DNA from 4 places in the Gardnerella nova genome. Region 3 is predicted to be linked to each of the others. Evidence: riboswitches for the same ligand, from Rfam matches in the RefSeq annotation. Region 3 holds a riboswitch; each other region holds the start of a gene.

Region 1 (3,411 bases), 460 kb from region 3:
TTTGATTTTTTCGGTTCAAATATTCCTATACTGCATGAGCGTGAGATTCGAAAAAGAATTGGAGTTTTTAATATTCTTATGGAAGATACTGTAAGAAATGAATTCTTCAATAGATTAAATCAAATAATTGAATCATCTAATTTTACGATTGTTTCAACAGTGATCGATAAGAATAAATATTCTCATTATGATGCTCCTAAAAATCCTTATGTTATTGGCATGAATTTTGGCATTGAGCGCATTTTTTATGAATTGCAGGAACGTAATCAAGTTGGTAAAACAATTCCTATCATTTTTGAAAGTCGTGGTAAGAAAGAGGATTCTAATCTTGAAAAGGCTTTTAATAGCTTTATAGATTCTTCTAATATTTGCGGCATTAAAGGAATGTTTGATTTTAATTGCATAAGTAAATCTGCTAATTTGCAAGGTCTTCAGTTAGCTGATCTAGTTGCTAGACCTATTGGCATACGTTATTTGCATCCTACGCAATCTAATAGAGCGTATGACATATTGATAAATAAAATCAGGAGGTCTAGAGATGGAGAAATTAAAGGTTATGGAGTAAAAGTTTATCCAGAAAAGGAACCTTATTGATTAAGCGAGAATAAAAAGCAAAAAGCTCTAGGCATGATGCCTAGAGCTTTCGCCGACCGAGTACTCCCAATCCATTTGTTCCATCATTGTATCATATATAATCTTATTTACTAAATTATTTAATTTAAAAAAATTAATACATAATGTAGGGTAATCAGAAAGAGTCCGTAAAGCTAAGCTGGTGAATATTCGTGGGCATAAGCCAAGTTCTTCAACACCGCTAAAAACTCAGCTAACCAACTGAAAAAGTAACAGTAGTAAGCAAAACATTGTTACTAACTCAGTCAACCAACTGAGAAAGTAATGGTAATAAGCAAAACATGTCAGAAACAAACCGCCATCCAGCGCGCAAACAGCACCAAACGACACGCCAAAATAGGCGAGGGCTTGCATTTGAGAATATTTCGGGTATAGTAGTTACTCGTGCTTCGGCGCTGACATAGTTAGCAAGAAAGCATTGCGGACATAGCTTAGTTGGTAAAGCGCAACCTTGCCAAGGTTGAGACCGCGGGTTCGAGTCCCGTTGTCCGCTCTAGGTCCGATGAGTTATTCGACCTTACGGTGGGTTAGCCAAGCGGTTAGGCAGCGGCCTGCAAAGCCGTATAGATGAGTTCGACTCTCGTACCCACCTCGATTAAGCGGTAAGCTTAATACACAACCGGGCGGTTGGCGCAGTGGTAGCGCACTTCCCTGACACGGAAGGGGTCACAAGTTCGAACCTTGTATCGCCCACTCGAAAGGATTGCCTTTCACGCATAATTAAAAAGATTTTGGGTGATTGGCGCAGCGGCTAGCGCACTTCCTTCACACGGAAGGGGTCATAGGTTCGATTCCTATATCACCCACAATAGGCACGCAGTGTTAGTAGCACTGCGTTTTTTTGTTTTTAAATAGCAATCACCCATTCTTTGGCCTATAACCACATTCTTTCACAAAAACACACATAAAGATGTTCATTTTGCGTTCGTTTAATATCGTGCTATACTCATCCACGTACAAGTGAAAATTGCAGGGGTACTGGCAACAGTTGAGAAACACCCTTTGAACCTGTTTTGTTAAGACATGCGTAGGGAGCAATTACAGTAAGTGATTTCTTTCTATCACGAATTTTCGTGATATCGTAAGTTGCGGCAAAGTGGCGGCAATTACACAAGTATCTACTAAAAAAACAAAACAAAAACAAAACAAAATACAAACACAAATACAAAACGAAATATATTACTCAATATCACTTTGGGTAAAAGTTTTGGGTAAAAATACTGCACCACTTAAGGAGGAAAACTGCGCAATGATAGATAGCAGCATTAGTGCTGAAAATATCGAATCTGCTATAAGTTGGCTCGCAGGATTCACAGAAAAGCCAGGGGAGCCAGGAGTTACACGCCCGCTTTACACTAAATCTTGGAAACAGGCGCTTTTTGCTCTCAGTCAACGTTTTGAAAAACTTGGCATGACCGTGGAATTTGATTCAGTAGGTAACTTAATTGCCACTGTTAAAGGAAGCGAAAAGCCTGAAAGCGTAATAGCGTGTGGATCACATATCGATACTGTTTCAAGAGGCGGTCGTTTTGACGGCCAACTCGGCATCGTTGCAGCTTACCTAGCAGTGAAAAATTTGCTTACTCGATACGGAAAGCCAAAGAAAAGTCTTCGCATTATTTGCTTAGCAGAAGAAGAAGGTTCACGTTTCCCTTACGTTTTTTGGGGATCCAAAAACTTTTTCGGACTCGCTAAAAAAGAGGATGTAGAGCATATTTGTGACAGCAACGGCGTTCCTTTTGAAACCGCGATGCGCGAAGCTGGATTCAACTATCAAACTACCGAGCCTCAATTTGCAAATCTTGAAGCGTGGATCGAACTTCATATTGAGCAAGGACCAACGCTTTACAGCAATCATGAGGATCTCGGCATTATCACTAGCATTGCAGGTCAGCATCGTTGGGATATTCACCTTAAGGGTGTGCAAAACCATGCTGGAACAACTATGATGCGTTACAGGCACGATGCCGTAGATTGCATGTCTCACATCGTTGCCAAAAATCTTGACAAAGCAAAAGAAGCGGGAGACCCTCTCGTACTCACCTTTGGCCGCATCAACGTGATTCCAAATCAGGTAAACATCGTTCCAGGCGAAGTCACATTTTCAATGAACTGCCGTCACACTGACAAAGCTTTTCTTGATCAATTCCTTCAAGAGCTTGATGAAGATATTCACCAGACTGCTGAGTCTTATGGCATTACGGCAACAATTGATAAATGGATGTCTGACGATCCTACACCTTTGCACAACGATATTATTCAGCTACTCACCAACCAAGCAGAAAAGAACGGTTACGAATATAGAATAATGCACTCTGGAGCTGGTCAAGATACGCAAATTTTTGCGCCTTTTGTAAAGTCCGGAATGATTTTCGTCCCTTCTAAAGACGGTATTAGCCACGCTCCTGAAGAATACACAGATCCTCAGGATGCTGTTCACGGCGTAAAGCTCTTACGCGACGCCTTGCACAGTATGGCATACGAAAATTAGAAATAAGAGGCGAACTTTACTACCAGAATCGTAGTGAAGAAAAGTAAATATCGAATGAAGAGTACAACACTTATTCACTAATAAGAGGCTGATACGAAGGGGCGCACCACCACGGGTACGATATCCTTTCGTATCTTTTTTTATTTTTGAGCAAAGTTGCGATTCTTTCTTTCAAGAAACGTACGAAACGTACGGAAATACGAAACGTACGAAACGTACAAAACGTACAGAAATACGAAACGTACAAAAGTTAAAGACATTACTAGACAGTAAGGAGGTGCACATGC
Region 2 (3,411 bases), 320 kb from region 3:
GCACAGTTTGGATTCAGCGTTAAGTTCAACGTTGATTCAGCGTTGACGTGTAGTATACGTAACATATACATCGTCGAGGAAGCATATCTGTTAAGGAACAGCATGATTCAGATTGAACATCTTCATAAAAGCTACGGCAAAGGTAGCGACGCACATGAAGCATTACACGACATTAATCTCACCATTGAGCCGGGCGAAGTATTTGGTATTCTCGGCTCTTCAGGCGCGGGAAAATCTTCATTAGTGCGTTGCATGAATCTGCTTGAACGACCTACTTCCGGCAGCATTGTGATTGATGGCAAAGATATTACCGGAGTAAAAGATCGTGAACTTGCTCAGGTGCGTGCCAATATTGGCATGATTTTCCAAAACTTTAGTCTTTTCCAGCAGCGTACAGTATTGCAAAACGTCACATTTCCACTTGAGCTTAACCATGTTGACAAGGCGGAACGTGAAAAGCGCGCACACTATTTGCTTGATTTAGTTGGTTTGAAGGATCTCGCCAACCGCTACCCAATCCAACTTTCCGGCGGTCAGCAGCAGCGTGTTGCTATCGCTCGAGCATTAGCCAACAATCCGTCAATTATGCTGTGTGATGAAGCAACTAGCGCACTTGACTCCACTACTACTGCGCAAATCCTCGACTTATTGCGCCGAATTAACCGTGAGCTTAACGTAACGCTAGTTATTATTACGCACTCTCTTGCTGTAGCTCGAAATATTTGCGATCGCGTCGCGATGATTGACGGCGGTCATATTGTGGAGTTAGGCGATACCACAGAATTATTTGCGAATCCACAAAGTGATATTTTGCGCACGCTTATTGCAGACGAAAAGCAAGAAAATCATCGTAAAAAGCCTGCTGCTGCTCATACGCTTACGAATGAGGTGAAATAATATGTTGGAAGCTGTTACACAATTTACGAGCGAATACGGTGATTTGCTGGTTGAAGGCGTGCTCGATACTTTAGTTATGACTTCAATCGCAACAGTGTTGGCATACGTTATTGGCCTTCCTATTGGCGTGTTGCTGATTACTTCCGGCAAGAAAGGTATTTGCCCAAATGCGCCGTTGAATGCTGTTCTTGGTTGGATAGTTAATATTGTGCGTTCGATACCATTTATTATTTTGCTCGTAGCTTTAATTCCGTTCACTCGCCTGATTGTTGGCACTTCCCTTGGTGTTCCGGGTGCTATTGTGCCGCTGGTTGTTACCGCTGCCCCATTCGTTGCTCGTATTGTCGAACAGTCGTTGGCAGAAGTTGACGGAAGCTTAATTGAGGCCGCACAAAGCTTTGGCGCTAGTAAATTGCAGATTGTGCGCAAAGTATTGTTGTGGGAAGCGTTACCTTCGCTTATTCGTGGAGCTGCTCTTACCTTTATTACGCTTTTTGGTTTCTCCGCAATGGCTGGAACCGTAGGCGCAGGCGGTCTTGGCGATATTGCTATTCGTTACGGCTACCAGCGTTACCAGTACGATGTAATGGCTGTGGCCGTGGTACTCTGCATTATTCTCGTGCAAATCGTGCAAAGTTTGGGAGATTTTATTTCCAGCTACATTAATCACCACGAGCGCTGAATTTCACAACATACCGTAACTTGTTAAGGTCATATAATCGTGTAAACTAGCCAACGATTCATTTTTTGCAGGGGAGCTTTCGTAAGAAGGCTGAGATAGGCGAAAACCTGACCCTTAGAACCTGTTAGTTAATACAACGTAGGGAGCAATGATTCTCATATGACCTCGAATTATCCGTATGCCTCGATGCGTGACCAATTCAATATAAACGCCTGCTTTATTGCAGACCCACAAGCTTGTAATAATCGACCACTTACAGATATTGTTGACGACGCTTTACGCGCTGGAGCGACACTTGTTCGCCTGCATTGCAACAATGAAAACGCTAAGGAAATTACAACTATTGCTCGCGATATCGCTCAAATTATTGAAGATAACAATAAGTGCGATTCCGTAACGTTTGTTATTGACGAGCGAGTTGACGTTGCTTGGCAAGCTAGAAATCAAAGTATCAAAGTTGACGGCATTCACCTTGCCCAAAGCGATATGGAACCTCGAGAAGCACGTGCTTTGCTTGGAGAGGACGCTATTATTGGCTTGTCTGTTGAAACCGAAAGTTTAGTCAAAGTTATTAATGAGCTTCCGGATGGTTGCATTGATTATATTTGCGTAACTGCCATGCACAATCCTGAAGAAGGATGCGAAAATACTACTGCCTCCTACGAATTGGAAGCAAATCATACTACGCTTGACGAAGCAAAAATTAATACGATTTGCTCTGCGAGTGATTTTCCGGTTTTGGTTGGTGGCAAAACGCAACTTGACGATGTGTCTATGATCGCAGGAACTAAAGCTGCGGGCTTCTTCGTTTCCGAGCCGCTTTATGCTTCAGAAACACCAGAATCCACTATGCGTGAATTTGTTGAACGTTGGAAAGCTGTACGGGGTGAAGTAAAACATGGTTACGCTAAACGCGTAATCGTAGCGGAAAATACAGAAGAAAAGTCTTCAAAACCATCTGAAGAAAAGAAGCCGACGTTTATTAACGCTAAAGAAGCAAAAGATGCAGCAAAATTAGCTAAGCAACAACGTGTTGATATTGCGGCTCGCGGTTGCACTCAGCGAGACAAGGCGCATATTCGCAAAACAACTCCTGTTCATTTTGAATACGAGTACGGTTCCTACGATTTGGAGGTTCCGTACACGGAAATTAAGCTTTCGGATACTCCAGGCGTGGGACCTAACCCGCCTTTTAAGGACTACAATACGGAAGGTCCAAAGTGCGATCCTAAAGAAGGTTTAGCTCCACTTCGTCTCGATTGGATTCGCGACCGCGGTGATGTTGTAGAGTATGAAGGACGCAGGCGTAATCTCCAAGACGATGGCAAGCGCGCTATTAAGCGCGGTAAGGCTTCTAAGGAATGGCGTGGTCGCACGCATAAGCCAATGAAGGGTGCGGATCATCCGATTACGCAAATGTGGTACGCTCGCCACGGAATCGTAACTCCAGAAATGCAATATGTTGCTACTCGCGAAAATTGTGACGTGGAGCTGGTTCGCGAAGAAGTTGCAGCCGGACGCGCTGTAATTCCTTGCAATATTAACCATCCGGAAGCTGAACCTATGATTATTGGTTCTCGCTTCTTAACGAAGCTCAACGCAAACATGGGCAATTCTGCTGTTACGTCGTCTATCGACGAAGAAGTAGAAAAGCTTACGTGGGCCACGAAGTGGGGTGCTGATACCGTGATGGATCTTTCCACCGGTAACGATATTCACACGACTCGCGAATGGATTTTACGTAACTCCCCTGTGCCAATTGGAACCGTACCAATGTACCAGGCTTTGGAAAAGGTTGAGGATGATGCTTCTAAGCTTAGCTGGGAGCTGTT
Region 3 (3,411 bases):
CTGCAGAAGCTGCAGAAGTTACGGAAGTTGCGGAAACGTTCGCACCATCTTCGCCACCACACGTCAAAGTACCAACCCACGAAGGCGTGCCAAAATACTCTTGCAACAGCGCACAAACTGCACAATCTCCATTATCCCCACGCTCAACATGCTGCACATGCGAACGCACCACTTTACGAAGCAGCGCATCCTGCTCAGCACCGTTGAGCAGCTTCGGAGCAGGCTTATGCTGCGACTTGCAGTACGCGGAAATAATACGAAACGCTAACGAAGCCAACGTGCCAACCGGACGCGACTGTCGGCTCACACCAAGTTCGCGAATAATACTAGCGTCAATACTCGCAGCAAGCGTACGATTCTGCACAACCATCGCCGTCACGCGCTGAGGCCAGCGGCGACAACCCGCAACAGCCGCGCGCACAGCAAAACTCGTTTTGCCAGTATTAGGAGCGCCATACACCAGCATAGCGCGCGTTTCCTGACCTTGAGCATTGCGCAAAGTGCCATCAAATAACGCTTGAAGCGCAGTATTTTCACACATACGCCCAATTCTAGCAACGAGGCAATAGTGGGAAGGAAGTCGACGCTAATTTCGTAGCGTATTTCGCAACGTATTTCGTAACGTGGGAAACGCTAATTTCGTAACGTGCTAATTTTGCAAAATTGCGCGAGCGCGAGCATCCTTAAGCGCCAAAAACACGCGGCCGACACCAATAAAAATCAGCGTAAACACAATAAGCAAATACAGCACGCCCACACCGAGCGTCGTGGCGTTAAAAGTCTGCGGCGCGAAACCAAACCAGCCAGCAGGAGCACCATAATTAAGGAAATTGTAAGGCGCGCGCATGGCATGCACACCCCAGCGGACGCCAACGCACTCGCTTAACATCACGGCATAAGCCACGTACAGCAGCGGCGGCACAGTTGCAACATACAAATGGGCGCGCGTGGAGCGGAAGCGGTAATCAAACAGCACAAAATCAGCAATCGCAAGAAGTGGGGCGATTGCGTGCACGCAAAGGCTACTGCAGCCGTTATTCATGTACGCGCCAACGAAGCCGAGCTTATTCGTTGGAGCGAGGAAGCAAAGGTACAGCGTAAAGGTGACGGCAATGGCAATAGTCACCATGAATTTGAAAACGTACCAGGCGTTGGATTTTGTATCGAACCAGGCGTCGGCTTGAGTCGCAGAGGCTTGGGCTGCGGAAGTTGCGGAACTGCGGGCGCGCGCAAAAGCGACGGAATCCAACGCAAACGAGCCAACCATAGCTACGCACACCGCGAGATTGGAAAGGTTAGTGAAATATGTAAGCGACATCCAACCTTCCCAGGAAGCCGCCATGCCATAAACGGACGCGACTATTGCAATTGCGCGGATTGCAGTGCGCGAGGCATATTCGTGATTGGTGAGTGGGGTTTGTTGCTTTAGCGCGGAATCGTTCGTCATGTTATCTCGCTTTCGTAACTTTAATCACTTATTTTTTACCATACTCATACTTACACATCGGAAAGGGAAAATCTGTAGAAGAAATTGCAAAAATGCGGCGCACTTTTTGTAGATACGTTCAAACGCCGGGAAATCTCCCGCAAATGTTCCATAATTACGCAAATCCAGCAACATTTGCCGGAGAAAAAACTCCCGCAAATGTTCCAAAAATTGACCAAAACGCTCGCGCGGATTGCGACGCGCTCGCTACGAAACTCGCGTTGGAAGTCCCCCGGACTTCCAACTTAAGCGAGTTTCCGCTCCGAGTTGCCTTCGCGCGCTAAATCGCAGCGCTCAGGCAGGTCGTCGCGCAAACGCCGGGAATTCTCCGGCAAATGTTCCATAAAAGCGACAGTCCCTTTACAGCGCTGTACAGAAAATAACGGAATCTCGCCAAAAAACGACAGTCCCTTTACAACGTTGTAAAGAAACTAACGAAATCTCCCTAAAAAGTGACAGTCACTATACAACGTTGTAAAGAAACTAACGAAATCTCCCCAAAAAGCGACAGTCCCTATACAGCGTTGTAAAGAAACTAACGCACGCTAAATCGCAGCGCAGAAGAAAGTAAGTCACGAACAAAAGATATAGTCGAAGGATGGTTCGGAGTGCGCAATCGCCGCAAAATCGCGGACGGCGCTGAGATTACATCCGCAGAACCTGATCTAGATAGTGCTAGCGAAGGGAAACATTATGACAAAAGATAACGCCCCAGAAACCAATAACTGCAACGAAGCAAACGCAACCAACGCAACCAAAGTCGACACCTGCTTCTCCGCGCGCGCCCGCCGCCGCATGTTCCTTGCCGACGTGCGCCAATGCGTCGAACGCGTGCGCGCAACGCAGCCACTCACCCACTGCATCACGAACGTAATCGTGCAAGACATCACCGCCAACGCGCTGCTCGCCGCAGGAGCCTCACCGATTATGGTCACCGACCCGGAAGAAGCGCGCGAACTCACCCAAATCGCCACCGGCGTGCTCATCAACGTCGGCACATTCCACCAGCCGGAAACTTCCGAATACATGCGCGCCGCCGTTGAAGGCTGCGAAAAAGCCGATACCCCATGGGTGCTTGACCCGGTTGGCATTGGCGTGCCGGCGCTCGCCCCACGCACGCGCTTTATCCACGAAATCGTTAAGCACCACCCTACCGTAATTCGCGCGAACGCTTCCGAAATCATGGCGCTCGCCGGCAAGGAAAGCAACGGCAAGGGCGTTGATTCACACGATAGCGTGAACGACGCGCTTCAGGCCGCGCGCGAATTGGCTAAAAAGTACGGCTCAGTAGTGGCAGTTTCCGGCGAAAAGGATGCGATTTACGGTCACGGCTGCTTGGCTCGCGTAACAGGCGGCCACGCAGCTATGACTAAAGTCGTTGGAACCGGTTGCGCTTTGGGAGCGTTGGTTGCAGCGTACGTTGGAGCAAACCCGGAGCGCCCGCTCGCCGCAACTGTTGCTGCGCACGTGCACGCCGCCGCCGCTGGAACTTGGGCCGCCCGCCAAACCACGGCTCCCGGCACATTCCGCACGCTGTGGATGGACGCGCTTTCAACGCTGAGCGTAGACGACATGCTTGAGCTTACTAATATTGAGTTTACTGTGGAACCTGTGGATTGGACGCTGTACTTGGTTACGGATCCGCGCATGGGAAATCGTCCGGAAGAAGAAGTGGCCGTGGAGTCGATTGAGGGCGGCGTTACGGTTGTGCAGTTGCGCGACAAGTATTCCGACGACGCTGAGATTGCGGCTAAGGCTAAGAAGTTGCGTCACGCGCTTATTGATTCCGGACACGGCGATGTGCCCGTGTTTATTGACGATCATGTTGATTGCGCGGCTCGGCTTGGTTTTAACTTGCATATTGGGCAGAAGGATACGCCGTTTGTTGAGGCGCGAAAGGCGATGCCGGCTGAGTGGATGGTGGG
Region 4 (3,411 bases), 200 kb from region 3:
CCAACTCCGGCAGCAGCGAGCGAAAGTAGGCACGGAGAACCAAGCCCTCCGGCCCCAACCATGCAAATTTTCGCATCACGCAGTAATTTCTGATGTTCCGCCGTAAAGCCCGGCAGGAGCAAGTGGCGAGAAGTGCGTTCCGTCTCAAGCTCCTGCACATCGCTATACGAATCGTTGCAAAACGTATTGTTCACAGTACAGAATCCGCCCAAGCGCGGCCTTCAACAGGCGAAGAAGCAAGCGCGTGATTTCGCATTGGAATACGTCCAGCGTCGTGAGCAAGCTTGCCGGCAATCACAGCTGCAGCCATTGCGCGACCCATAGTTACAGGGTCCGGGCAGCGAGTTACAGCGCTTGCAAGAAGCACGCCGGAGCAGCCGATTTCAAAAGCTTTAACAACGTCGGAAGCTGTGCCAACGCCGGCATCCAAAATCACAGGAACGCCAGCTTCCTTGCATTCGCGCACGATCAACTCAATATTTCGAGGGTTCAAAATACCAAGGCCGGTTCCAATTGGAGCGCCGCCAGGCATCACAGCCTTCACACCAAGCGAAACCAAACGACGAGCCACAATCGGGTCGTCATTCGTGTAGCACAGTACGTCAAAGCCTTCCTCAACCAGCTTTTCTGCAGCAAGCAACACTTCGCGAGTATCTGGAAGCAAAGTATCGTCGTCTGCAATAACTTCGAGCTTGATCCAGTCGGTTCCAAGAGATTCACGAGCCATTTTTGCCGTGAGCACAGCGTCATGCGCTGTCTTGCATCCTGCAGTATTTGGCAAAACGTTAATATTATGGCGCTGAAGCATTCCGTAAATATCTACGCCAGTCTTTGCGTGACGACGCAAAGCAACAGTTGCCACTTCCGCACCCGAAGCTACAAGCGTCTTTTCCATAATGTCAATGCTCGTCATGCCGCCAGTGCCAAGCAAAAGCCTTGAGTGTAAAGTTTTGCCGCAAAGCTGCCAAGTATCGACACTTTCTTCTGCATTATTTTCAGAATTATTTTCTGCCATTTTAAGCCTTTTATTTAAAATTTAATATTTTGTAAACGTCAGCCGCCTTGAACTGCGCTGAGAATCTCAATTTGATTACCATCGCAGATCACAGTCGACGCCCACTGATTGCGTGAAAGCACATCGTCGCCAATTGCAACAGCTATGCCAGGACCAGCGTCAGAACCGTAACGCTGAGCAATAAGCTCAGAAACAGTTAGCCCATCTTGAACTTCAATAGTTTCACCATTGACGACGATTTGCATAATTCAACCTTTATTAACGTCTATTAAAATTGCGTTACTAGAAACGTTTACTAGAAACTTGCGTAACTAGAAGCGAGCAGGATCGCAGCTTTCCAAGAAGCCCTTTTCCTTCTCAGTCAACTCTTGCTCAAGCACAAGCTTTGTAGTCAAAGAAGAACCCAAAGCGGTGAGCAAAATACCGTGACGGAAGTAGCCAGTGGAAATCGTAGTATGCGTCTTAGGATCAATACCAATGAACGGCAAATCGTCTGGAGTTCCAGGGCGGCCGCCAGCGGTAACCTCAGTAATCGAGCATTCCTGAATGCCAGGAAGCACGCTTGCAGCATCGCGAAGCAAGTCGAGCACGCCGCCAACCTTTGGAATATCGCGGTCGTCTTCGCGAGAAGTAGCGCCGAGCACAAGCTCGCCTGTTTCCTTAGCGCGAGGGACCAAATAAACTGGACGGTCATGCACAAAACCACGAACCACAGAGCTCAAAATTGGGCGCAGAGGCTCTGGAATAGTCATGCGAATCATATCGCCCCACACAGCGCGAAGCTTAAGCTGCGGAAGCATATCCTTAGCACCCAAGCCGGATGCCAAAACTGTGTCCGGTCCTAAATCATCTGGAGTCGAAGCGCGACGCTCAATAACAACACCGCGCTTTTCAAGTGCATCAATCATAGCTGCAGTGAAAAGACGAGGATTGATTTGATGGTCGTCCGGCACGCTTACAGCGCCAGCAATAGTTGGCGAAAGAGCAGGCTCAATTTCACGAAGCTTACTAACAGAAATATGCTCAGCTCTACGGCCGTAACGATGCTGCAAGTTTAGCAACTCGTTTACGTGCTCGTTATCTGCAGCGTCGCCGCCAATTACGTAAGAGCCGCACTCTAAGTAGCCGGTTGGCTTATCGGTGTACTTTGCAACCGAATCAACCAATTCCTTATACATGGTTGCAGACTCGAACATAAGTGGATACAACGCTTCTTGCTGATATTGCATTTCTGCGGTAGGCGCCAACATGCCGGCAGCATGGTGAGAAGCACCCGAAACTGGATCCGGATCAATAATACTGACTTTTACGCCAGCTTCCGTAAGTCTCCACGCTGTTGCTAAACCGATAATACCTGCACCAATAATACGAATATTTCGCATATATACTCCTTCCCTACGGCGGCATTACCCGCATCAGGTTTCCGGTCGGCTTCCGCCCTCTCAGCCTGTATAGAACAAGCTCCCGGGAGCATAGTTTGTGTTTCAAACTATGCACTTACAGCAAAATATTGCGGCCTTTTACAGCACTTTCACGCACGTATGCATACTTGCTTTGAAAATAGCCAGCAATTTTCGCGAATTTAATTTTGTAAATTTATATCACGCAGCTGCAAAATGGAAACGACATTGCTGACTTTTCACATCGCAACTAATGCAAAATTTTAACACTTTTATGAAGAACAGGCGCTAATTATCATAAAAAATAGGGCTTTATTTGTTTAATTTCGTATTAATTACGTTTAATTACCTACCACACTAATTACACTAATAAAAAACGTGCCGGCGTGAACTCATGGGAGAAAGTTCACACCAGCACGTTGGCTGCAATGTTAATTACATAAAGTAACTAACGCTTATTTGCGATTCTTGCGACGTCGCACTACGAAACCTGCAATACCTAATCCAGCAAGGGTCGCAGCAAGACCTGCGAATGCCGAGATGTTTGCACCGGTATCCGCAATCTTGCCACCGTTAGACTTTCCTTCGTTGCCAGCAAGCCGCTTTGACAGAGCATCCTTTGCGTTTCGCAAAGCGTTAAGTGCTTCGTCAACCTGAGCTTGTGTGGCGTTAGGGTCAGAAAGCACCTGCTTAGCGTGGTCGAGCGCGTTCTGGTAGTTCTTGGCTTCCGGCGTATTAGCAACAGTGACATACGAATGCGTGTATGCATTTTCGCCGTTGCCGATAGTGCTCACGGAATTATCTACTTCAACCTTCAGAGCAGATTTGTCAACGGTTTCTACTCTTCCAACGGTGCTTGTTCCGAACCCATTAGCAGAACCGTTATTATAGACGCCGCTATAGCTGCCGCCACTATAATTGCCGCCACCGTTATAATTGCCGTAGCCATTTTCGTTCGCGTCACTATCGTCGCCAAAGTCACCCAAATCACCAAGG

The links. A riboswitch is a leader RNA that binds a small molecule or an ion and turns the genes downstream of it on or off. The one in region 3 is predicted to bind thiamine pyrophosphate.
Region 1: another riboswitch for thiamine pyrophosphate. It lies ahead of HXT56_RS02685 (hydantoinase/carbamoylase family amidase); the one in region 3 lies ahead of thiM (hydroxyethylthiazole kinase).
Region 2: another riboswitch for thiamine pyrophosphate. It lies ahead of thiC (phosphomethylpyrimidine synthase ThiC); the one in region 3 lies ahead of thiM (hydroxyethylthiazole kinase).
Region 4: another riboswitch for thiamine pyrophosphate. It lies ahead of thiO (glycine oxidase ThiO); the one in region 3 lies ahead of thiM (hydroxyethylthiazole kinase).

The regions. Positions count from the first base shown of each region.
Region 1 is NZ_CP058369.1:635,114-638,524, forward strand. Features, by position in the region: gene HXT56_RS02660 (DUF3800 domain-containing protein) at 1-594, shown strand, start outside; tRNA gene HXT56_RS02665 (tRNA-Gly) at 1,054-1,126, shown strand; tRNA gene HXT56_RS02670 (tRNA-Cys) at 1,155-1,225, shown strand; tRNA gene HXT56_RS02675 (tRNA-Val) at 1,255-1,326, shown strand; tRNA gene HXT56_RS02680 (tRNA-Val) at 1,367-1,439, shown strand; TPP riboswitch at 1,595-1,684, shown strand; gene HXT56_RS02685 (hydantoinase/carbamoylase family amidase) at 1,883-3,124, shown strand; gene allW (allantoin permease) at 3,408-3,411, shown strand, end outside.
Region 2 is NZ_CP058369.1:775,440-778,850, forward strand. Features, by position in the region: gene HXT56_RS03235 (methionine ABC transporter ATP-binding protein) at 103-897, shown strand; gene HXT56_RS03240 (methionine ABC transporter permease) at 899-1,579, shown strand; TPP riboswitch at 1,639-1,741, shown strand; gene thiC (phosphomethylpyrimidine synthase ThiC) at 1,739-3,411, shown strand, end outside.
Region 3 is NZ_CP058369.1:1,092,375-1,095,785, forward strand. Features, by position in the region: gene HXT56_RS04430 (PD-(D/E)XK nuclease family protein) at 1-541, opposite strand, end outside; gene HXT56_RS04435 (hypothetical protein) at 650-1,447, opposite strand; gene HXT56_RS04440 (hypothetical protein) at 1,591-1,770, shown strand; TPP riboswitch at 2,081-2,190, shown strand; gene thiM (hydroxyethylthiazole kinase) at 2,180-3,411, shown strand, end outside.
Region 4 is NZ_CP058369.1:1,295,245-1,298,655, forward strand. Features, by position in the region: gene HXT56_RS05070 (HesA/MoeB/ThiF family protein) at 1-194, opposite strand, end outside; gene HXT56_RS05075 (thiazole synthase) at 191-1,015, opposite strand; gene thiS (sulfur carrier protein ThiS) at 1,054-1,260, opposite strand; gene thiO (glycine oxidase ThiO) at 1,327-2,397, opposite strand; TPP riboswitch at 2,389-2,493, opposite strand; gene HXT56_RS05090 (peptidase) at 2,871-3,411, opposite strand, start outside.